DNA from 3 places in the Sulfurovum sp. TSL1 genome. Region 3 is predicted to be linked to each of the others. Evidence: riboswitches for the same ligand, from Rfam matches in the RefSeq annotation. Region 3 holds a riboswitch; each other region holds the start of a gene.

Region 1 (8,227 bases), 850 kb from region 3:
TGCTTTTTGGTACCTTTGGAGAGACGTTTTTTAATACCTATCGGGAACACCATCCTCTCAGCGATGATTTTTATGAAAGCAAGGTACCGCTTTATCAGATCTATCCGATTTTGGTGCATGTGGCATTGTATGGCGGCAGCTATCTAGCAGAACTTGAAGGCATACTCAAAAGGTTGAAGATATGACGAGACGGAAGATAAAATCTACCCTCAAAGAGATCACTATAGCCCTGGTACTTTTGTTTATAGTGAGTCAACTCATCAGTTATATTCGTGCACCTGATCTGGGGTCAAGCCAGTTGCCACAGATTGAAGCAACACTTGTAGATGGCAGTACTTTTATCGTTAAGAAGGGGGAACCGTTACTTATCCACTTTTGGGCTATTTCCTGTCCGGTCTGTAAACTTGAAGCACCCAATATAGAAACGGTATCCAAAGAGCATGAAGTGTTGACTATTGCTGTCAATTCAGGAAGTAATGAAAATATACAAGCGTATATGCAAGAGCATGGATTGCATTTTAAAGTGCTCAATGATACAGAGGGTTTTTGGTCAAAGGCATTTAAAATAGAGGTATTCCCAACAACATTCATTTATGATGCAAAAGGTAAGTTGAGGTTTACAGAAGTCGGCTACACGACAACTGCAGGATTGTTAGCCCGGTTGGAATGGGCAGAATAAGAGAAATACACTACATTATCTTTACTGATGAGCGTTTGTATGTACTTTAGTATAGGAGCGTTCCTCTCCCTTATCAGCGAAGGTATCCACTCTCAAAAAGCATTACCTGTTTAAGTAAATCATACTATAATTTTGACCATGATGTTATAGCCTATATAAGGAAGCAGATGGAACTTTCATCAAAACTGACACTGGAAATGTTAGGTAAACCTTTTTTGCTCGAGAAGCGTATAGAACTGCTCCATGCCATAGAAAAGTATGGCTCGATCTCTAAAGCGGCGAAGGCTGTACCGATGAGTTATAAAAGTGCATGGGAAGCAGTGGATACGATGAACTCTCTTTCCCCGCAGCCGATCGTCTGTAGAGAGACAGGCGGAAAAGATGGTGGCGGTACGACCATTACTGCCTATGGCAAAAGGCTTTTATCAAATTATGCACTGCTTAAAGAAGAACATGATCGTTTTTTAAAAAGGTTATCAGAGGCAACAGATATCCAAAGCGGTGCATTTGAGACCATTGAAAGACTTGCCCTGCAAATCTCTGCACGCAATCAAATACAAGCTGAGGTTGTGTCTGTGGAATCTGAAAATGTGAATGCAAAAATACGCCTAAAGATGAAAAGTGGGCAAGAACTGGTATCTGTCATTACCAAAGAAGCAGTAGAGAACTTGCAGATTGAAAAGCATCAAACGGTTACAGCGATATTTAAATCCAGTACAGTACTACTCTCACGGGACAACGATGCAAAGCGAGCAGAAAATAGACTGAAAGGTACGGTCACAACCATAGACAAAGATATAGAAAATGCCAAGGTAGTCATGGATATAGGCAATCATGACAGTATCGTTTCAGTGATGCCTGTAAGTGTTTTGGAAGGGATGGAAATTCATGAAGGCAGTGTCGTGACGGCTATGATAAAAGCAAATGATGTGATGTTAGGAAGATAAAAATAAGTGAGATATGATCAGTATGGACGATGCGCAGGGTTCTACTGCACCTATCATGCATAGGGAGGAGCAAGTTGTTCTTATGCAGCTCCCCGGATGATCCTCTCCTCAAAATAGGTTTGAAAGAGATGGTTCAAAGCTTCAAGGTCTATAGGTTTTGAAAGGTAACTATCCATACCGGCACTCATATATTTTTCTCTATCTCCCGCAAGTGCATTGGCAGTCAATGCAACGATCGGAATATGTGCTTTATGGTTTTTCCTTTCATAGCTGATGATCTGACCTGTTGCTTCCATACCACCCATGACAGGCATTTCGATATCCATGAATATCAAGTCATACTCATTTTTCATACGCTGTTCAAGTGCCTCTTGTCCATTATTCGCGATGGTGACCTCTATACCGAGTCGACCGAGTACATTGAGTATCAGCTTTTGGTTGATCTTATTATCTTCTGCAACCAGCACATGTACATTTTTAAAGGCAAGATTCTCTTTCTTCTCTGAACTATCCTCTTTATCATTCAGCATTCGAAGTGTTTTTGTAAAGTTCACAGGCTTATAGAGTATCTTATCTATTCGTGATGTGTATCGCTTGAGATTTTTTTTCTGGTCTCCTGTGGATATCACAATGATCTTTGTATCAAGGTCAAGGAACGGTTGAAGTTCGTCATCTCTCTGACGGAATTTATGGTCAATAAAAAGAATATCAGGGAGTTGAGAGGTACCTTTTAATGCCAAGAGTGATTCATCGGTATAACGCTTGATAGTGGCTCCGGTGTAAGCGATATAGGTTTCAAGGTTTTTATTGATATAGTACTCTGTATCGAGATGTGAATTAAGAATACCAACGGTGCAGGCACTCATATCCTCTACTTCTCTTTGTACCGCGCTCTTAGGTTTTTTCAGTGTCAGGGTGAAATAGAAGGTAGAGCCTTCATCTTTGACACTTCGAATGCTCAGTTTCCCTCCCATATGGTCTATGAATTTACCTGATATAGAGAGTCCCAGACCCGTACCTCCGTACTGTCTGCTTGTACTGACATCTGCTTGTGAAAATGCCTCAAATATTTTTCCCTGTTGCTCCTTGGTAAGACCGATACCTGTATCAGACACTTCAAAATTGACGTTTACTTTATCCTCATCCTCAAAGAGCTTTTTGATCGATACACTTACTTCACCGTTTGTAGAAGTGAATTTAATGGCATTACTGACAAGGTTCACGATGACCTGAGAGATCTTCGTAGGATCCCCTATCAGCAGTGTAGGCAGTGTCGGATCCAAAAAGATGTTAAAGTCAATATGGTTTTCAGCCGCTTTGGCCGCATAGGATTCAACCGCTGATTCAAAGGTATCTACCGGATCGAATTCTATGGCTTCGAGTTCTATTTTCTGTGCTTTGATCTTGGAGAGATCAAGAATATCATTGACGATGGTCAGAAGATTGTCGGAACTCTTCTCTATCACTGAAATAAATTCAGCTTGTTCCTCTGAAACATCTGTCTCTTTGAGTAATTGTGTAAATCCAAGAATACCGTTGAGAGGGGTACGTATCTCATGGGACATACTGGCAAGAAAGAGGTCTTTGGTCTGATTCCCGTCTTTAATGGTCTTGAGCAAAAAACGATAGATATGATCCACCTTACCGTTACGGATCAATCTATGAAGCTCATTTTGTTGGTTTTCATTCAGTACCAGTTTGATATCTCTTAAGGTCTCCTCGGAGATCTGTGTATCATTTTCTATCTTGGAAACTAAACTGAAAAGTTTAAGCAGTACAAGCAATAAGATAACTGTTGCCCCTCCATACCATGCCAGAATCTCTCCGTGTTGCGTGACGGTTTCTTTATTGATCGCTTGGATCTGATGACGCAGTAGGGATTGTACTTTGTTGAAATAATCCATTTTTATATCTATCTGGTTTGACCAACCAAGAGGGGAGACTGAGTATCTTCCTGATCTTGATTCATAGGAGATCATGTCGCGTGCTTCAGACATGATAGTGTTGAACTTTTCCACAGAAAGCAGTTCGCTGAGTTTTAAGGCTACGGCACTGTCTGCAAGGGTATAAAACTGGGGTAAGGTATCTTTGTGTATCAATTGCTCCCAAAATTCTCTCTCTTTATCACTTATGCTTCTGGATCCAAGTAAGATAGAAGAGATCAGTATATGTTCCTGTACAGTGTTCTCCTTCAGTGCCGTATACTTTTGGTACATCATCAGATAACTTTTCTTTTCCTCAGACCTTTCTGCAGCAGTAACTTCCTGCACTATCTGGAACAATGGATTAAAGACCTTATCATGGTAGATCTCGCTAGCGTTATCATGTAAATCATCTACATCTCGACGCACCAGTTCTAACGCTTCAGTAGCCTGCTTGATATAGGTACGATAGCGTGTAAACTGATCGTCCTGTTTGGTAAATGCATCAAACTCCAATAGATATTGATCGGTCTTCAACCTTGACTCTTTGAGTTTTTTTAAGTCTTCTTTGTTCTGTGTGACCAGGTAGGTAGCACTCTGTACTCTTTCCTCTATCATATGTTTCATAACTGACTCAAAATGTTTTACAAACGAAGAAACCTCCGCACTGTTCTGTGCCGTTGCATATCTTTGATAAGAGAGATAGGTATAATACGATGTCACTCCTGATATCCCTATAAGGATAAGTATAAGCAGAGTGAGTATTAATTTGTTTTTCAATATCTTCATGTTAATCCTTTTAGCAGCTTCTGCTACGATAAAGTGTTCGTGGTATGAGTATCAATAAAGAGGATTGAGATATAGGTTTGATGGTATTTCTGAGACTATGATTCATAGAAGACCCCTTTATTATTCTTTAAAAGTATTGAAGCATAAAGTGTAGATAGAATTACGTAGAATAGTCCATAGGTATATTCTATTGTGTAGTCTGGCGATCTTTTTTATAAAGACCCATGACTTTCTGCCCTTGTTTCACAACAAGTTTAGCTTTTCAATCTTTTTACCTTCATGGATTATACTCAGTAAAGATTTAAAAAGAGTTATAAGTGATCATTTTAATTTGTGATTGAAATCATTCAGTAGAGAAGATGTCAAATAAAACCATATAGTTTGTCAGTAAAGATCGGGGTTGAAATGATTTAGACCGTGTATAGTAGTGCTTTTATGGGCTACATTAAAACAAATAGAGTAAAATGTCGATACTGATAGAGCAAAGGAAAAAAATGAGCATAGATAGAGTATTGATGGATAGAAGCGGAGGGAAATGTGAGTTGTGCGGTTCTGAAGAGGGACTTACGGCTTACGTAGTGGCACCAAAAGATGAGGCTATTGTGATCTGTAGTACCTGTGCAGCCTCCATAGATGATCCGACAAAGGATGAAAAACATTGGAACTGTCTGCATGACAGTATGTGGAGTACTGAGCCTGCAGTACAGGTCGTGGCATTCAGACTTTTGACTCAACTGGGTGCACAGGACCAGCTTGACATGATGTATCTTGAGGAGGATGTAAAAGCATGGGCAGAGGAAGGTTTAGCCACTGAAGCACAAGAACCTACACGTGATGCCAATGGTACGATCTTGCAAGAGGGTGATTCTGTGAGCATCATCAAAGACCTTCCGGTAAAAGGTGCAGGTTTTACCGCTAAGCAGGGAACGACTGTGAAAAATATCCGCATGGTACCGGGTGACCCTACCCATATACAAGGTCGTGTGAACGGGACAATGATCTTTATCATTTCGGCATTTTTAAAGAAACTGTAGTATTTTTTGTTGATATCACTATAAGTTACATAACAAACCAATAATTTAAGACGTTCAATAAGGATACACCATGATGAGGATCATTAACTATTTTATAGAGAATAAAAGTCTTAATTATGTATTGCTCATTTTTATCCTTTTTTTAGGCATAAACTCTTATTACAATATCCCCAAAGAACTTTTCCCTGAAATCGCCTTGGATAAGATCGCGATCAGGGGTGCTTATGCAGGTGCCAGTGCTGACAATCTTGATAAAATGGCAGTGCGTGATATCGAAGATGAACTGGGCAACATACAGGGGATAGAGAAGATCGAGACCGTGATCAAATCAGGTACTTTTTCTATCGTTCTTGATCTCAATGATGGCGCAGACAAAATAGATGCTCTCAATAAAGCCAAAGATGCCATCGCACGCAGCCGACAATATCTTCCTTCGGATATGACCGAACCAACGGCAGAGCTGCTGATGCACAACCGGCCGCTTATCAGACTTTCTCTCTCCTCTGAGCATATGACCAAAGGCCAATTGATAGAAACGGCCAAAGAGGTAAAATCCAAAATTGCCAGAAATCCTTATGTCAGTGAAGTACAGATCTACGGTGATGCAGATCAGGAGGTTTCCGTACAGATCAATGAAGAGGCTGTAAGAGCCTATGGTTTGGACCCGGCTACGCTGATCGATGCCATCTCAAAAACCTCTTATATCTATCCCATAGGGGATATCAAGCAAAGTGGCAATTATATTTTCCTCTCTACAGTACACGGTAAAGACAACAAAGAAGAGTGGGAATCAGCACTGATTAAAATAGGAGAGAAGCAGGTGAGGCTCGGTGATGTTGCCCAGGTCGACATCACTTACCCTCAAGATACAACACTTTCGACGTTTAATGGACGGAACAACATTACCTTGGTCATCTCAAAAGGGCCTGAGGGAAATGCGATACATATTTCCAGAGACCTGCAAACCTATGCCAAAGAACAACTCTCCAAAGAGTTCCCGGATGTCTATTTTGATTTTTACCAGGACAGCTCAAAACCCGTCGAAGACCGGCTCAATACGGTCATATCCAACCTGATGTTTGGACTGGTTCTGGTATTCCTCTCTATGGCATTGCTGATCAATGTGCGTATCGCATCTATTGTGGCGATGGGTATCCCTATCTCTTTTGCCATAGGGATCATGTTCCTTTACTTTACGGGGTACTCTATCAATATTGTTTCCCTGCTTGGAGGGCTGATCGTCATCGGTATCGTGGTAGATGATGCGATCGTTGTTTCTGAGAACATCCAGCGTCATCTCAATGAGGGTATGGAGAGAAAAGAGGCTGTCTATCAAGGACTCAAAGAGATGGTATTACCTGTAACTTTGGCAACATTGACAACCATCGCTGCTTTTCTTCCTCTGTTCATGCTCACCGGAGAGATCAAAAACTTCATTATTCTTATTCCTATTACCGTGATCATGATCCTTTTGGGATCTCTTCTTGAAAGTTTTTTCTTTCTACCCTTACATGCGGACGAGTTTCTCAAAAAGCAGAAGAACTTTATCAATTGGGAACCCCTGCAGGAAAAGTATGAAGCGTTACTGCATCTTGTGATCCGTTTTAAATATATCTTTTTATTTACTTTTGTCATAGTAATACCTATTTTGACCGTACTCACGATCAAGATGCTCAATTTTCAGTTTTTCCCTGGTTTTGATGGTAACTATCTCTATATTACAGGGAAAAGCAATATGGATACGACCATTGAAGAGACAGATAAGATAGCCAAAGAGTTGGAAAAGTATGTACTTTCAAAAAAAGAGACCTACGCACTTAAATCCACTTCTACCGTTGTAGGGTACAGAAGGTCTCTTGCCGGTGCAGATGAAAATGGAGACAATATGCTCTATATCACGATGGAGCTTTATGATATGGAGCCTCAAAGTTTCATTGATGCCTATATCAATCCTATTTTGAATTTTAGTTTTATGTTCAACGATCCTGAAAAGATCAGAAAGAAACATACCTATGACCTTGCACAGGATCTGCGAAAAGAGATCGCTCCTATGATGAAAAAGTATCAGCTTGAAGAGCTTGGAGTCCTTGAAGACAAACCCGGCCTGATCAAAAATGACATAGAGATCAACCTTTCGGGCAAAGACGCTGAACAGATCGTAGACGCCATGACAAGGATTGAAGAGGAGCTTTCAGCCATTCCGTATGTGAAAGATGTAGGGAACAATGCACAGCTTGGAAAGATGGAGTACAAGTTGCGTATCAATGCCTATGGTGAACAATTGGGCATGAGTGAAGTAGGCATAGCACAGACCCTTTCGGGCTATTTTCTTGACAGCCGCAAAGCGATGACCTTTAGTCAGAACGGTGTCATGGAGATCAGAACAAAATCCATAGTGAAGGATGCTGAAAAAACCTTAATGAACTTTATGATCCCTACACCATCTGGAAGCGTGGTAAAATTGACCGATGTTGTGGATATCGAAAAGGTCCAGGCGTATGAAAAGATCGAAAAAAGAGATGGCAATACAGTCAAGTCTGTCTTTGCGAACATAGATAAGAAAAAGACGACGGCTGTGGATGTGCTTAAGAAGATCAGGCCTTTGCTTGATACGATCCGGGATGAAGGCATTGATGTCAGTCTTTTGGGAGAACAGGAAAAGAACCAGCAATTTAAAAATGATATGATACGCTCTTTGATCATCGCAGTCTTTTTGATCTTGATCACACTGCTTTTTATCTTTCCTAAGGTCCGTTATGCATTGATGGTCATGTCGGTCATACCTTTCAGTTTACTGGGTGCACTGGTAGGGCACATGCTGATCGGGATCAACCTTTCCATGCCTTCGGTCATAGG
Region 2 (8,227 bases), 270 kb from region 3:
GGTCTCTGAGTGTTGTGCTGTCATAAAGACCTCATAAAGATTTCCTTTATAATGTCTGTAGACTCCTTTTTCCAATTTCATTTTAGATCTCCTTCTCTTCCGCTATGGATATTAGTCTATAGAATTTTCATTAAAGATACTATAATATACTTATGATTATAGATTTACGCAAAAGGATACAAAATGAAAAAATGGCGTTTGGATTTTAGAATATGGCACTGGGTACATGCAACAGTCATTTTGGGCCTGTTAGGCACTGTATTTTTACGCAAAACCTTTTTAAGCTGGAGAACGAACTCTGAACTTCTGACACAAAAACTTTCAGAGATCAACATTGAGGTCACCTCAGATCAGGCGAAAACACTTGCTACCGCCATCCGTGCACCCATGTGGGAGTGGCACATCATCTTAGGGTATGCGCTCGCAGTTTTAGTCGTATGGCGACTACTGCTCTTTTTTACCCCAAGTGGAAAAACAAACTACCAGAACTTCAAAGAAAAGACGCTCTATAAAAAAACGGTCGCCCTAAGTTATATCGTTTTCTATGCTGTCCTTCTCTTTATGGCCATTACAGGATTGACCATCCATTTTTATGAAGCACTCTCTCTTACTAAAGATACGGCCCATGACATCAAAGAGCTGCATGAACTTGTCTACAATGCCGTACTGATCTTTGTACCTTTACATATCATCGGGGTCATTGTTGCTGAGAGCAGAGATGAAAAAGGGATCATTTCAGATATGATCCACGGAGGGGCGTAAAACCTGTCCGTTTTTAACAGGACCTAATAGAGGAGCTGAACCCATAAACAATAAAGTCCTAAAACCCTATAATGAATAATAGGTTGCACCTTTATGGTGTACCACCAGTGCAGTCGTGCTCTGTTCCGGGACTATCTGGAATGTCTCAGAGAGTTCTATGCCGAACTCTTCAGGTTTTAACATATCAAACAACTCTCTACTCTGTTCAAGGTCAGGACATGCCGGGTACCCGAACGAGTATCTCGCACCCTGGTAACGGTTCATACGTACATCACGTAACGTATTGCCTTCATCTTCGGCAGTGATATTCAGATCCAAACGTATCTGTTTGTGCACGACTTCAGCCAATGCCTCAGCAAGTTCAACAGAGAGCCCGTGTACCATATTATACTCCAGGTATTTTCCTGCATCGTAAAGCTCTTTTTCATAGGCACTGAACTTGGCTCCGGCACTGACACAGGTCAGAGCGATGACATCATGTCTGTCATGTCTGAAAAAGTCAGAAAGTGCACGGTGCGGCTTCCTTCCCTGTCTTGGGAAAGAGAACTTGGTGACTGCCCTGCCGATGACCTTGTCCAAAGGCTCTCGGTTGGCATTTGCATCGACATTCCACCCTTCACTCTCATCGAACAAGTACAATTCCTGATCCTCGCTCCTGCAAGGATAATATCCGTAGATGATCGTCGGCTCGAACAGGTCTTTTTCGATAAACTCTTTTTTCAAACGTTCAAAAGCAGGATAGACCGTCTCATCTATGAGCTTTTGATAGACTTCTTTATCCATACCTTTACTCTTATAGCCCCAGTGCATCTTAAAGACAGAACGCGTATTGATCCACTCGTAGATCACAGAGAGATCCAAGTCCCCCTTTTGAAGTACTCTTCTTCCCCAGAATGGCGGTGTGGGTATCTCCACTTTCTCAGGCATCTCTATCTCTTCGAACGGTGGTATCACCACCTCTTTTTTTACTTTTTCCTGACGCTCTTCCATATCTCCGGCCAGACGCGTGTCCAACCCTACGGAATTATCTTCATTGAACTTCTCTATACGGCTCATCGCGATCACCCCGTCAAATGCATCACGACAGTAGAATATAGGGCCTTTGTAGATAGGTCTACAGAAATCATCGACAAAAGAGCGTGTGAGTGCTGCCCCGCCTAAGAGTACCGGAATTTCCATACCCATCTCGGCCATCGTTTCAAGATTCTCTTTCATCACCGCTGTGGACTTCACTAGAAGACCGCTCATTCCTATGGCCTGTATCGATTGTTTCTCTACAATGTCGAGATACTCCTGCAGTTCCGTTTTGATGCCCACATTGACCACTTTAAATCCGTTGTTCGAAAGGATAATGTCCACAAGGTTTTTACCCACATCATGAACATCCCCTTTGACCGTACCGATGACCAGTGTGGTATCCGTCTCTTTTTCCTGTTTGGTCAAATAAGGATTGAGGTAGTCTACCGTTGCTTTCATCGTTTCGGCACTCTGCAGTACAAAAGGAAGCTGCATCTGTCCTGAACCAAAGAGTTCACCCACCACTTTCATCGCATCAATAAGGATCTCATTGACTATCACATCGGGGTGTATCTCGTGACGTGCCTCCTCCACAAGCGGCAGCATCCTTTCTTTGTCACCATCCATAAGAAGTTTTTTAATCTTCTCTTCATGACTCATAGCCTCATAAGCTTCATCTGCACCCTCATCTTCTACCACAGCATCTGCAAAATGGTCGATGAATTTAAACAATGATTTCTCATCCGGTGTAAAAAGCAACTCTTCACAAATCGCAATGTCTTCTGCCGTCATTTTGGCCAGGGGAATAATGTGTTTCACATTGATGATCACAGAGGTCATACCTGCCTGTACACAATGATGCAAAAAGACTGAATTGAGGTAGAACCTCGCATGCTTTTCCAAACCGAATGAGATGTTTGAAAGGCCAAGCGTGGAACCTACCTCAGGATAGATCTCATGTATCTCTTTGATAGCTTCATAGGCATTCTTTCCAGCCAATCTGTCTTCTTCTTCACCTGTACCCACTGTAAAGGCCAACATATCGAACATAATGTTTTGAGGTTTCAGTCCATATTTGTTCACGGCAAGTTCATACATGCGTTTAGCCACCGCTACTTTCTTCTCTTTGCTCCTTGCCATCCCCTCTTCATCGATCACAAGGCAGACAAGTACAGCCCCAAACTTTTTGGCCAATTTACAGTAGGTTGCAAAGTTCTCTTCTCCATCTTCGAGGTTCGTGGAGTTGATGATAGGCTTTCCACCGATACACTTCAGCCCCTCTTCTATCGTATTGGGTCGTGTTGCATCCGGCATAAGAGGAAGCGGTATCTTCTGGTTATAGAGCTCCATGACCGCCCTCATATCCTTGGCCCCGTCACGTCCTGCAAACTCCACGTTGACATCAAGCATATGTGCCCCATCACGTACCTGTGCCTGACCTACGGTCAGTGTACCTTCATAGTCACTGGCCAAAATAAGCTCTCTGAATGCTTTTGATCCTGTCGCATTTGAACGCTCCCCTATGAGCAGTGGTGCCGGTTCCTGGAACAACTCTACACTATTGAACAAAGAAGCGACACTTGGCTTGATACTACCTGTAGGTTTTTTAGGGACTATCACTTCAACTGCTTTTTTGAGTGCCTGGATATGCTGTGGTGTTGTTCCGCAACATCCACCTAAAAAGCTTACACCGGCGTACCTTGTAAATTCCAATTGTTTTTCAGTAAATTCATCCGGTCCCATAGGATAGAAGGTATACCCCCCACGGTTCTGGGGCAAGCCTGCATTCGCATGCACTGAGATAGGTATCGCACAAAGTTCAGAGAGTGTTTTAAGGTGTTTTTTTACCTGGTCTGGCCCCGTACCGCAGTTAAATCCAAGTGATAAGATATCAAACGGTTCAAGTATTGTAACGATCGTCTCAACATTGGTACCTATAAGCATAGTTCCACTCAGTTCGATCGTAACGGATACCATAATAGGAAGCTGCACATCTCTCTCTTCATTTGCATCCTGACATGCATGCAATGCAGCTTTGATCTGCAGAGGATCCTGACAGGTTTCCAAAAGAAAAACATCACATCCGCCATCTATAAGTCCAAGTGCAACACATTTATACCCTTCATACATTTCATCATAATGGATATGCCCTAGAGAAGGAAGCTTTGTGCCCGGTCCTATCGAACCCAAGACAAACTTCGGTGACTTCTCTGTACCGTATTCGTTACAGATCTTCTTTACTATCTGAGCACCTTTTTTAGAAAGTTCATAGGCACGTTCACCCATCTGATACTCATCCAGTACCCAAGGCATCGTACCAAATGTGTTCGTCTTAAGTAGGTCAGCACCTGCCATAGCATAACGCTTATGGATACGCTCTATAAGTTCCGGTGCACTATGGTTAAGCAGTTCATTACATCCCTCTTGATCCACACCTTTATCATCTATCCATGCTTCGGAAGGAACTTTAAGGTCTTGTATCTGTGTACCCATTGCGCCATCGATGACGAGTATACGCTCTTGTAAAAGTGATTTGATTGTTTCTGTAATAGACAAAAAACGCCCCTTTATCATAATTCTGTAATTGTAGCAAAGTATGAAGAAAATATGATTAAATCTGAGTCACAAAGTAGTCTATTATGTCCATATAAGCTATAGATAGATACTATGTTAGGTATAATATCTAAGGCTAAACTCATTGTGAAGTGAGGACAGAAAGTGATGGGTCTCAATGTAGATTGCCAGACTGCCAAATGTATTTGATCTGCATTTGTACTTCCTTTTGTCCTAATAAGACTTTTAATGCAACCTATCTATTGTTTATGGAGAGAAAATGGGAAAAACAATTAAAAACACTATTAACGGAAAAGAAATCACAAAACCAGATCCGGTAGATGTAGAAGTGCCGTTTGACGGTGGTGTGATGATCACAGAAACAGACCCGGCAGGTATCATCACTTATGCCAACCGTAAATTTCGTGAACTTACCGGTTATACAAAAGAAGAACTCATCGGATCTCCACACAGTATAAACAGACACCCAGATATGCCAAAAGCTGCATTTAAAGGGTTATGGGAAACCATCAAAGGTGGAAACTATTGGGAAGGGTTTGTCAAAAATATGACAAGTGAAGGCAAATATTACAATGTTGTTGTATGGATCAAGCCTAAATTGGATGATGACGGCAATGTCATCGGATATATTGCAGGAAGAAAGATCCCTGATAAAGACCTCATGCAAAGAGCTTTCGACAAATACAAGGTCATGAAGAATGATGAAATGTAGTTAATGGGCCTAACCCATTAACCAAAAAGTATATACAATACTATAACGCTTTTTTTGCTTCCTGCAATGCTTCGATCACTGCATCGATATTTGCTTTAGGAATATGCACTTTCCAGTCCGGTTCTTCAGCACCTGCCTGCAGTGAAATACCGATACTTGCTACACTTTCACTCTTTGGACCATACGGTTCTTTTACTGTGGTCACTGTGATCTTCCCATCTTTTGTACCACTCAAACCCATTTCATCTATTTTTGTGACTGTTCCGCTCATCTATACTCCTTTAAATTTTGATATCAATGATTATAGTACAATGACTTAACTATTTTTTACCTTTGAGCAAACCCATCATTTTGGCCTGCAAACGCAACCACATTTTATGATCAATAGCAGGAAACCCTGCATAGGTCTTACCACCTTCAAGAGATTTGGTGACACCACCTTTTCCTGCAATGGTTGCAAAAGCACCCACTTTCAAGTGTCCTGCAGTGGCACTCTGTCCGCCCATGACCACATTTCTGCCTAACGTCGTCGAACCTGCAAGACCCACTTGTGCAGCACAAAGTGTATGCTCTCCTACATCACAGTTATGTGCGATCTGTATCAGATTATCCAGTTTGGTACCTTTACGTATATAGGTGGTACCAAATACGGCTCTGTCTATGGCACAGTTTGCACCGATCTCTACATTATCTTCTACCACCACATTACCATTCTGATAGATCTTCACATGCTCACCAAGCTTTGTATGCGCAAATCCGTACCCGTCACAACCGATCACCGTACCGCTATGAATGATACACTCAGCGCCGATCTGTGTATGATGATACAAGGTCACATTGGGATGCAGAAGTGTCCCTGAACCAACAGTCACATTGTCTCCGAGATAACACCCCGGTAAGATGGTCACATGATCTCCAAGTGTCACATTCTTACCAAAAGAGACGCTTGTATCTATATCGCAACCTTTACCCATAGCAGGCTGTGATGTCTCACTCCCCATTTTATGTGCAAAGAACTTAGAGGCCAGTGCCAGTTTAAGATATGCCTCATCCGTAATCAATGCGATCGTTCCGGAAGGCAGTAATCCTGCATGCTTTTCATCGATCAACACCGCAGCAGCCTTGGTCTCTGCCAATTGTGAAGCATATTTACTGTCTGTAAAAAAACTGAGTTGTGTGGAAGTCGCCTCACTTAAGGTATGTATCCCTTCGATAGTGATATCTTCACCATGAAAATCTACACCGATATGTGCTGTGATCTGAGAGAGTGGGTAAGTCATAAAGTGGTCCTTTTAACTTAAAGTAGATGTCACTTTCCTGTAAGGAGAGTGACAGAAGTAAAATGGTTTCTATCTTTCTATAGCTACAACACCGCCACGTACAACTTCATAAGGGTTGTAACGCTGCGCTGCTTCTATAAAATGCTGTATACGTATAGGTTCATCTGCAACCATGGCAATGATCATCTCTTTACCCACATTTGCGATACCACCGTTATATGCGGCACATAATGCTCCGATGTCACTTAAGTGCTCGGTAATAGGGAACTTCACCAAGACCATCTCTTTTTCAACCATCTCTTCATGCTCGATCACCTTATAGACGGGTATGAGCTTATGCAGTTGCTTGGTGATCTGTTCCATCACTTTAGTAGAACCGTTCGTTTCGATCGTAATATGTGACATATCACTGTCTGGTATGGGTGCCACAGTGAGTGATGCGATGTTATAGCCACGTGCTGCAAAAAGTGATGTGACACGTGCAAGAACAGAACTTTCATTCAATACGATAACAGAAATAACACGTCTTTCATTCATAGAATTTTCCATTATTTCTCTCCTTTTTGCGGTAACATCATATTGAAGAGTGCACCGCCGGCCGGTACCATAGGAAGTACATCTTCAAAACGGTTCACGGCAACATTCATGAAACACACCTTATCTTGTGCTATTGCATCTTTGATCGCTGCATCAAACTCTTCTTTGGTAGTCACGTCATACCCTATTCCGCCACACGCCTCAGCCAGTGCTTTCCAGTTCGGTTGGAATGTCAAGTCTGTCTCGGAGTAGCGCTTTTCATAGAAGAACGTCTGCCACTGTCTAACCATTCCCAGGAAGTGGTTATTGAGTATAAGATTGATGACCGGTATTTTGTACTCTGCCGCCGTCACCAGTTCTTGCATATTCATCAGGATCGAACCGTCACCTGTGATATTGATAACCGTTTTATCGGGGAAGGCTCTTTTTGCACCGATGGCTGCAGGGAAACCAAAGCCCATCGTTCCCAATCCACCGGAATTGATCCACTGGCGTGGTCTATCGAACGGATAATGCTGCGCTGCCCACATTTGGTGTTGCCCGACATCTGAAGTGATGATGGCATTTTCACCTACCAGTTCACCGATACGTTCTATAGCCCATTGCGGCTTGATGACCTCATCAGAATCAACATAAGATTGAGGGTGCAGCTCATCATAACGCTTCAATATCTCTCTCCATGCCTGGAATCTGTCTGTATCTATTCCATCAAGAAGCGGTAACATCTCTTCAAGAACCTGACTGACATCACCTACGATAGGATAGTCAACATCCACAAGTTTACCGATATTCGCTGCATCAATGTCTACATGAATAATATCTGCATATTTTGCAAACTCGGAAAGTTTACCTGTTACCCTGTCATCAAATCTCGCACCAAGAGAGATCACCAGGTCTGTCTCTGACATTGCCATATTGGATGCATAATTCCCATGCATCCCCAGCATACCAAGAAGCAATGGATTTTTGGCACCCATTACACCTCTTGCCATCAATGTTTCAACGGTAGGGATCTGCGTTTTTTCTGCCAGCTTACGTACAAGATCACTCGCGTTTGAAAGTACCACACCACCCCCGATGTAAAGCAAAGGTTTTTTTGCTTTTTTCATCGCTTCTACAGCTTTTTCTATCTGCTTTTTGTTTCCTTTGTATGTCGGTTTATACGTAGGAATATTGACAGAATCAGGGTAGACAAACTCACCGATATCTACAGTAATATCTTTAGGAATGTCGATAAGCACCGGTCCCGGTCGTCCAGAACGCGCAATATAAAATGCTTCTTTCAACAAACGAGGCAGTTCTTCCAATGAACGTACCAAAAAGTTATGTTTTGTACAGGGTCTGG
Region 3 (8,227 bases):
TGCATTAATCACAACGTTATTATTTAGTGTTGAATTAGTGAATGCATTAAATGATGCCCAGTTTTTAGCACCGTGGATGATATTTCCTTCAACTGTTAAGTTGTTAGAATCCCAAAGTACCAAGTCAAAATCAATAATATCCCATAGTATGTTGTTTGATATGCTTGAATCGCTCAGACCGTAAGCAAATCCTTTTGAATCACCTGCACCTATAGCTCTTGCAGAATCAAAGATATAGTTGTTCTCTATTGTAAGGTTTTCTACACCATAATGGATAGTTATTGCATCACCCCAACTGCTAAGCGAAGAACCTGTTTTATCAGATACTCTATAACCCCAAATATAGTTATTAGTGATAATGATTTTATTGTTCGCATCGTCTGAACCTGCTTTTAGGTCAATACCATTCTCAGCATAAGCGTAGTTTCCATTTGGTGTAAGACTACCGCTACCGTTAGTATAAATATCAGGTGTAATATAGATATGGTTACTATCAATAATAGTTCCATCATAACCTGTTGGCACAGGAATGCTTGCGGCCCAATCTTTCCATCTTCTAATAAGCTGAATACTGTCACTAATATTTTTAAACTCATTTTGTATTATTTTGGTGTTGTATATATAAGTATCATTCTCCCAACTTATATCATTTTGAAAGAATATTCCTACTCCATCAGCTTTTCTACCGGCAAGAGATTGTTCTGCTATCCTACTCTTTTGTATAGTATTGTTGTCTGATCTATGATAAATGGTAATAGCATATGTATTAAAATTTTTAATATGCATACGGTTAATTATATTGTATTGGGATTGCCCCTTTATATCCATTGCTGTACTTGCTGTGGTGTTAAGTGTTGACATCCTGTCAATTGTCCAGTAGTTGGCTCCCGATAGATTGATCTGTACGTTTGCCTGTTGCGAGTCAGATAGTGAAGCAGGGTGTGCAGTATTACCATTATCTAAAAGTATGTATCTTCTTGCATTAGGTGTACCATCAGCTGTCAGGGTAACACTACCATAGTTTCCTGGTTTGACACAAAAAATTCTTTTACTGCTATCGTTTATTGTACCCCAGTCAGCATTACTGCTAATAAATTGTACTTCCGGATCATTTGCATTACATGCAGGGAGGTTAATTGGTTCAAGGTAAGGATTACTTGTGTCCATAGTAGGTGTAGGATCAGATACTGTAGTAGGATCAGATACTGTAGTAGGATCAGTCACTGTCGATATGGTTCCTGACACAGGAGTTAACTTATCTCCTTCCAATGTAAAATCTGCCATCAGCATTGCAAGCGAGGCAGTTGAGAGTAAAAATATTTTTTTCATAATTCAATCCTTGTTTTAATTAATTTTTATAGGCTAATAATGTCGCCTGCAGCATCTACTATTATTTTACCAGAATATATGGCATAAGTTTTTGTATCAGAGTCATATACTTGTAATGTGAACGCTTCTCCAGGTATCACTTCAATGTCAAATTCACCATTCTCATTGGTAGCAAGATCGGTTCTGATCCAGTTGTCACTAATAGCATCTACTTTTAGGTTTGGAATCGCATTTTGATTAATGTCGATGATACGATCGGTATATATAGTGTAATCGGTGTAAGCATCTTCTGTTTCTATAGATGAAGTTCCACTTCCTCCACCACAACCGGTGAATAAAGTGACAAGCATAGCCATAAAGACGGTCAGTGTTTTTTTGTATACGTACATTTTTGTATTACCTTTTTTGTTATAAATATGATAAAAGCGTCTTATGAAACATTTGAGAATGTACTTTGAAAGTACATTCTTTCAAAACGGAGTATTTAGGCAGCCCGGCCATCTCATACATTGAGGTCCTGGGCTTTCCGTCCTTGCTTCACAACAAGTTTGGCTTTTTCAAGTGTTCAAATTGTAGTATAAGAGTGTTACCCATATATTACTTATTCATTTTTTAATTATAAGCTGGAATTATCAATAGTTTCACCCGGAGCCACAGCGGATATCATACCGTTGTATGTAGCACCATATTTATCATCATAGTGATATGCTCTCAATGTGAATGCTTGACCTGGTATCACTTCAATTTCAAATACTCCATTCTCATCTGTGCTAAGATCGGTACTGATCCAGTTGTCACCAATAGCATGTACCCTTAGATTTTTTACAGGTGTACCATCTGTATATAGGATACGATCAGTATAGATACCCGAAGCATCTTCAATAGGTTGGCTCAGACTCCATGTTCCCGGATGGGAAACTGTACCTTCATATGTTCCATCTGCTAGACGAGTGGCATATCCTTCTTCGATCCAGGTACCTTGCTCATAATCATAGAACCATAAAGGAATACTCTCAGCTGGTGCACCAGTTGCCTCAAATATTAAAGTTATATCATCAGCTACACTTAATGCATTGCCTGATTCATCTGTAAGGTCTATCACAGTAAACCCATAAGAGATGAATGGAACGATATTCCCATAGTTATCTTCTCCTTTATACTCTCCAGGAAATACTATTTCACTGCCTTTTTCTGTACTGTTACGATATGATAATCCGGCAGTCACTTGCCCTATATAAGGACTTCCATCATGATTGATATAAACTCCGGAAGGTATCACGATATGGGCTCCTGAAACTAGAGTCTGGCTATCATAAGTCCACTGGCTAATATATTTATCTATTTCAACAGTGGTGTAATTTGGGGATAGATCGGTTATTTGAATATTCGTACTATTTGTATAATAACCTTCTGCACTGAACATGACAGAAGCTTTATCGCTTACAGCGATATTCATCAGTATATAATCACCTTGAGAATCAGTGGTAGTGACACAGCCACCTATATTGACTTGAACACCTACTAATCCTGTTCCAGTATCTTTATCCGTAACATGACCTTCAATTTTTGCATCACCCTCTATACAGACAGCTTGAGTCTCTTCAACGATTGGTTCTGTTACGATCGGATCAGTTATAACCGGTTCTGTGACAGTTGGCGCCGCTTCGGTTACGATTGGTTCTGTTGACACAGGATCGGTTACTGTTGGTTCTGTTGCGTTTGTGTCAGTTGGTGCAGGTTCAGTTATGATCGGATCAGTTGGCACTGGGTCCGTTACGATCGGTTGGTTACTTGCGGCAAGTGTTGTAAAAGTCATATCATTACTTACAACGGGTCTGCCTTTCTCATCTTCGGAGACTATTCTATAGTGATATTCTGTATTTGCCTGTAAATTGTATAAGGTAACAGTACCTTCTTCTTGTACTGAAACTACTGAACCATACTTATTACTTGTACCATACTCTACTGATTTTGTAGTATACCCATAAGGATTCCACTCGATGGTGGCAGAATCTTCTGTAGTAATGGCACTGACATCAATCTTCACTACTTTTGCTGTAGAGGTTGTAGTGAGATCAGTTGAAGTTGAATCTGTTGTAGTCGCTGTTCCTTCACCGCCACAACCTGCAAGCAATGTTGCAAAAGACAGTATAAGTACATTTTGTTTGATATTGTTAAGTCTGAACATTCGTTTATATTCCTTCTTTGTATGAACGTGTATTGTTGTGAAGAAAATATATTGAAAAGTAGGGGAGGGAAATCTTCTATGAAGAATGGAATATACCAATATGCATGTAGCATTACTCTGTTGTGCTCAACAAAGGCAACTAGGCTATCTCATGATTATTATGAGATCCTTGGCTTTCCGTCCCTACTTCACAATAGGTTTGGCTTTTCTCACTAACTTGATGGGAATTATATTGAAAGAGGATTACCTCAATATTACCCACATGTCTGAATTTTTATTAAGATTAGGATGATAAACTTTATATAAAAGTTATAATTTATGAAGAGTCATCGTTTGAGATACGATAGTTCTAAATAAATGCAACCCAGCTATCTTTTTTTCAAAAGACCTGAAGCTTTCCGTCCCTGCTTCACAACAGGTTTGGCCTAATACTTTTATTACTATGACTTATGGTTTAGTAGTACCTTAAGTCATAGTCATACCGGAATAATACACACTTAAACTGAAAAGAATATAAAATTAAAATATATGTTTATGATCAATTTTTTTGATGAAGTATATATTAGAGTTTTTGTTTTATGAGATTCAAATTGAGAGTGAGTGATATCTAAAAGAAGTAAAATACGGAGCAGCACAGATGGCTTCTCCGTATAGAACGTTTATTCTATGCAAAGAAGATTACTTGATGAATCTTCTTCTAAACGGATAGAAAAGTCCCAATGCGATCATCAGTAAGAACACCATATCGAAGTGCTTACTGTCAGGGTTGTATGTACAACCACCGCCACCACCGTCGCTAATAATTGGAACTGTTGTATCCACCACAAATTCAGTTACTGATAATGGAGCTGAAGAGTTGTTTGCTTCATCTGTTACAGTGATCGTACAATCGCCGTATATCCCGTCTGCAAGTGTATCAAATGTAATTGTATTATTACCAGCTGTTGCTTCTGTTGCAGCAGAGCTACAAGATCCACCATAAGTGATAGTTCCAGCTTCATCTGAAGAGAAAGTATAGTCTGGGGTATTATCATCTGTAGGTGATGTCACCGCGGTTACTTCTGCAAGGGTAGGGGCAGTGACATCTGGTACAGTCGTATCCACCACAAATTCAGTTACTGATAATGGAGCTGAAGAGTTGTTTGCTTCATCTGTTACAGTGATCGTACAATCGCCGTATACCCCGTCTGCAAGTGTATCAAATGTAATTGTATTATTACCAGCTGTTGCTTCTGTTGCAGCAGAGCTACAAGATCCACCATAAGTGATAGTTCCAGCTTCATCTGAAGAGAAAGTATAGTCTGGGGTATTATCATCTGTAGGTGATGTCACCGCGGTTACTTCTGCAAGGGTAGGGGCAGTGACATCTGGTACAGTCGTATCCACCACAAATTCAGTTACTGATAATGGAGCTGAAGAGTTGTTTGCTTCATCTGTTACAGTGATCGTACAATCGCCGTATACCCCGTCTGCAAGTGTATCAAATGTAATTGTATTATTACCAGCTGTTGCTTCTGTTGCAGCAGAGCTACAAGATCCACCATAAGTGATAGTTCCAGCTTCATCTGAAGAGAAAGTATAGTCTGGGGTATTATCATCTGTAGGTGTTGGTACTGGTGTTACTTCTGCTAAATTTGGCTGTAATCCCATTTCATAATGCTGTTGAATCAGTCCTGCATCAATTGCAGCAGTATAAACAGTTATCTCATCCAGATTACCTGTATACGATAAACTAGCGGAATCATTTAGTGAACCAAAGTGCACATCTGAACTAGCATGTAGGTCACTTACTGCTGATCTGGTTAAATTAAAATCAAATTGACCATCGATATATACCTTTACCTCAGGCTCGGTAAGAACAAATGCTATGTGATGCCATACATCATCAGTGACGTTTGTTTGACTATTCCCCACAACATTGTCTGCAGGGGCACTTTTATCATTAGCTACGGCAACTCTAACATGTCCTGGAGCATCCGTTCCATTTATTCCAATATACCATAAGATACCCAAAGTATTAGCGCGTCCTATCATAACTCTATTACTCATTGGGACCATCTGTGACTTCATCCAGAATTCTATGGTGATATTAGCATCTTGATCCCACTCAAAGCTTGTTGTATTATTGACATCGATTCTATCAAGCTCAGCAGCATCAAAATATTGTGCACCATTAATTTGACCTACACTAGGAGTAGGACAATGTGAAGTTGCACATGTTCCATCAGCAGCACCAATAGAATCAACATAAATTTCACTACTAGTGTCATTCTCATCCAGTTTCCAATGGTTAACCGGATCTGCGGCAAATAGTGATAGTGACAGCATTACAGGTGCCACTAGAAGCATTCCTAACATCTTTTTTAACAAATTGACTTTATTACTACGCATAATGTTCTCCTGTTATTAAACATATGTTTAGAAACCAATATAGCCCCTTCCATTATTAAAGTTTAATATAAAAAGAGACTTGAGGTAATCAGCACTCCTTGTTATTAAGTTTTAGCTTAATATTTCGCTAACATTTAAAGTATACTACAAAATAAAATATAAATCAAACTATATTTATTTTACAAATATTATAAAAAAATATATTTTTATAGTATGATTAGGAATGAACAGAATATGAAAATAACCTAAAGGATACATTTATGGATATTTCATTATTAAGCAGTATTTTTTTAACTTCTCTGGCAGGTATGGTCCTACTCAAGATGTTTGCTAAGTATGTTGGGCTAATAGATATCCCCAATGAAAGAAGTGTACACAAGAAACCTATACCAAGAGGTGCAGGGGTTGCTTTTGTTCTGGCTGTACTGATTCCCTTACTACTCTTTGATCTTGAGCATTTTAAAACATACTATTATATTTATGCAGCTATCGGATTAGTGTTTATAGCAGGGATATGGGATGATCTAAAAAATATTTCACCAAAAGTAAAATTCATCTTTATCTTTTTATCTTCACTCATATTATATCTCAATGATGTTGCAATATATAATTTAGGAACGTATTTCGGTTATAAAATGATCTTACCGGCATGGCTGGTGTTCCCTTTTACTTTTTTTGCCATAGCGGGGTACACCAATGCCTTGAATTTAATGGATGGTTTAGACGGATTGGCTGCATCGATCTCTATCGTGATCCTTGTTACTTTTTTGGCCATAGGTTTAGTTCATGGTGATGAATTTATCATTTTATTATCGTCATGCTTTATCGTAACACTTCTTGCATTTTTGTTGTTTAACTGGAACCCTGCAAAGGTATTTATGGGTGATAGCGGTTCACTCTCATTAGGTATGGTGATAGCTATTTTAGGTATACAATCAACACAGTACATTACGCCTATATCTATTTTGTTTATTGTTGCACTGCCTGTCTTAGATACATTTATCGTAATAATACGGCGTATGCAACGTCACATATCACCATTCCATGCAGATAAAAACCATATGCACCATTTTTTGTTCAATGTAAAAGGAGATATCGGCTATACGGTCATCATCTTGACAATGATGCAAATGATATTTTCCATTATAGGGTATCAGGTAAGCCAGGCAAGTGATTTTCTTTCTCTGATCCTGTTTATGTTGTTGTTCTCTATCTATTTAAATTTATTTGATCAACGGTTGAAAAGACGCCATTGATGCAGACTTTAAACGTCGAGGCATAGTTAAAATCTCATTTTCATAAGAAGAGAAAATGTCTCTTCTTATATTCATACTTTCATCTTTATATCTGATCGAAAAAAGGGAGTGGAGCTCAGTAATAATAGATTTTAAATGTATGAGATAAAAAATGTATTATATTATTTATTCCCATAGCTATAGCCGGATCCATATCCATATCCATATGAGCTTGAAGATGCATCGACGGAATTGATCACTAAACCGATATGTTTAAGATCATGTTTTTTTACTAGATTATTTAAGTCTGTAACAAATGATTTCTTCGCATAATTTTCTCTGAAAACGATCAGACTCATATCTGCATATTGCATAAGATGCATAGTATCTGATACTAGTCCCATAGGAGCACTATCGATAAAAATATAATCATATTCTTCTTTTAACACCTCTATTAACTCATCTAATTTATCGGTGAGAATAAGTTCTGAGGGATTAGGTGGAGTAGGACCTGAGGAAATGATGTCTAAATTTTTATATTCAGTGGGTTGAATGATCTCTCCAATCCTACTTCTACCACTCAAATAGGTACTTATCCCGGCACTGTTAGGCACATTAAAATAATGATGAAGCGTAGGTTTTCTCAAGTCTAAATTGACAAGAATTGTTTTCATGTTTGCCATTTGAAAAATGGCACCTAAATTCGCTACTATCGTACTTTTCCCTTCTCCTGAAACAGTTGAAGTCACGAGAATAACATTGGCTTGGTTTTCTTTTCTGGAAAATTGTAAATTGGTCCGTAAACTTCGATAACTTTCAGCAAAATGTGATCTAGAATCTTTAAAGACTTCTAGCTTAAGAATTTTTTGGTTTATGGTAGGAAGAATACCGTAAATAGGTAATGTAGTTCTGTTTTCAATATCTTCCCTACTTTGGATTTTATCATTTAAGGAGTTTCGTAAAAATGCTTGTACAAGGCCTAAGATTATACCTAAGAAAATAGAAATAATTAAAATGAATAAAGGTTTTGGTTTAATCGGTATATCTGGGATAGCTGCGGATTCAAAGATACTTGTTTCGGAGA

What was found. A riboswitch is a leader RNA that binds a small molecule or an ion and turns the genes downstream of it on or off. The one in region 3 is predicted to bind cyclic di-GMP.
Region 1: linked by a shared signal. The riboswitch ahead of LDM98_RS00280 (ATP-binding protein) and the one ahead of LDM98_RS04460 (carboxypeptidase regulatory-like domain-containing protein) in region 3 are both predicted to bind cyclic di-GMP.
Region 2: linked by a shared signal. The riboswitch ahead of LDM98_RS05760 (PAS domain-containing protein) and the one ahead of LDM98_RS04460 (carboxypeptidase regulatory-like domain-containing protein) in region 3 are both predicted to bind cyclic di-GMP.

Annotation. Positions count from the first base shown of each region.
Region 1 covers NZ_BPFI01000001.1:52,882-61,108, forward strand. Annotated here, with positions in the region: gene LDM98_RS00265 (fructosamine kinase family protein) at 1-185, shown strand, start outside; gene LDM98_RS00270 (protein disulfide oxidoreductase) at 182-679, shown strand; gene LDM98_RS00275 (TOBE domain-containing protein) at 847-1,626, shown strand; gene LDM98_RS00280 (ATP-binding protein) at 1,707-4,337, opposite strand; cyclic di-GMP riboswitch class I at 4,528-4,606, opposite strand; gene LDM98_RS00285 (alkylphosphonate utilization protein) at 4,832-5,371, shown strand; gene LDM98_RS00290 (efflux RND transporter permease subunit) at 5,442-8,227, shown strand, end outside.
Region 2 covers NZ_BPFI01000001.1:1,171,140-1,179,366, forward strand. Annotated here, with positions in the region: gene LDM98_RS05745 (DUF1653 domain-containing protein) at 1-81, opposite strand, end outside; gene LDM98_RS05750 (cytochrome b/b6 domain-containing protein) at 184-762, shown strand; gene metH (methionine synthase) at 829-4,335, opposite strand; cyclic di-GMP riboswitch class I at 4,458-4,533, shown strand; gene LDM98_RS05760 (PAS domain-containing protein) at 4,613-5,065, shown strand; gene LDM98_RS05765 (hypothetical protein) at 5,106-5,336, opposite strand; gene lpxD (UDP-3-O-(3-hydroxymyristoyl)glucosamine N-acyltransferase) at 5,386-6,345, opposite strand; gene ilvN (acetolactate synthase small subunit) at 6,415-6,894, opposite strand; gene LDM98_RS05780 (acetolactate synthase large subunit) at 6,894-8,227, opposite strand, start outside.
Region 3 covers NZ_BPFI01000001.1:900,783-909,009, reverse strand. Annotated here, with positions in the region: gene LDM98_RS04470 (right-handed parallel beta-helix repeat-containing protein) at 1-1,329, opposite strand, end outside; gene LDM98_RS04465 (hypothetical protein) at 1,356-1,718, opposite strand; cyclic di-GMP riboswitch class I at 1,814-1,892, opposite strand; gene LDM98_RS04460 (carboxypeptidase regulatory-like domain-containing protein) at 1,946-3,517, opposite strand; cyclic di-GMP riboswitch class I at 3,649-3,731, opposite strand; cyclic di-GMP riboswitch class I at 3,873-3,952, opposite strand; gene LDM98_RS04455 (LamG-like jellyroll fold domain-containing protein) at 4,196-5,908, opposite strand; gene LDM98_RS04450 (MraY family glycosyltransferase) at 6,169-7,164, shown strand; gene LDM98_RS04445 (polysaccharide biosynthesis tyrosine autokinase) at 7,326-8,227, opposite strand, start outside.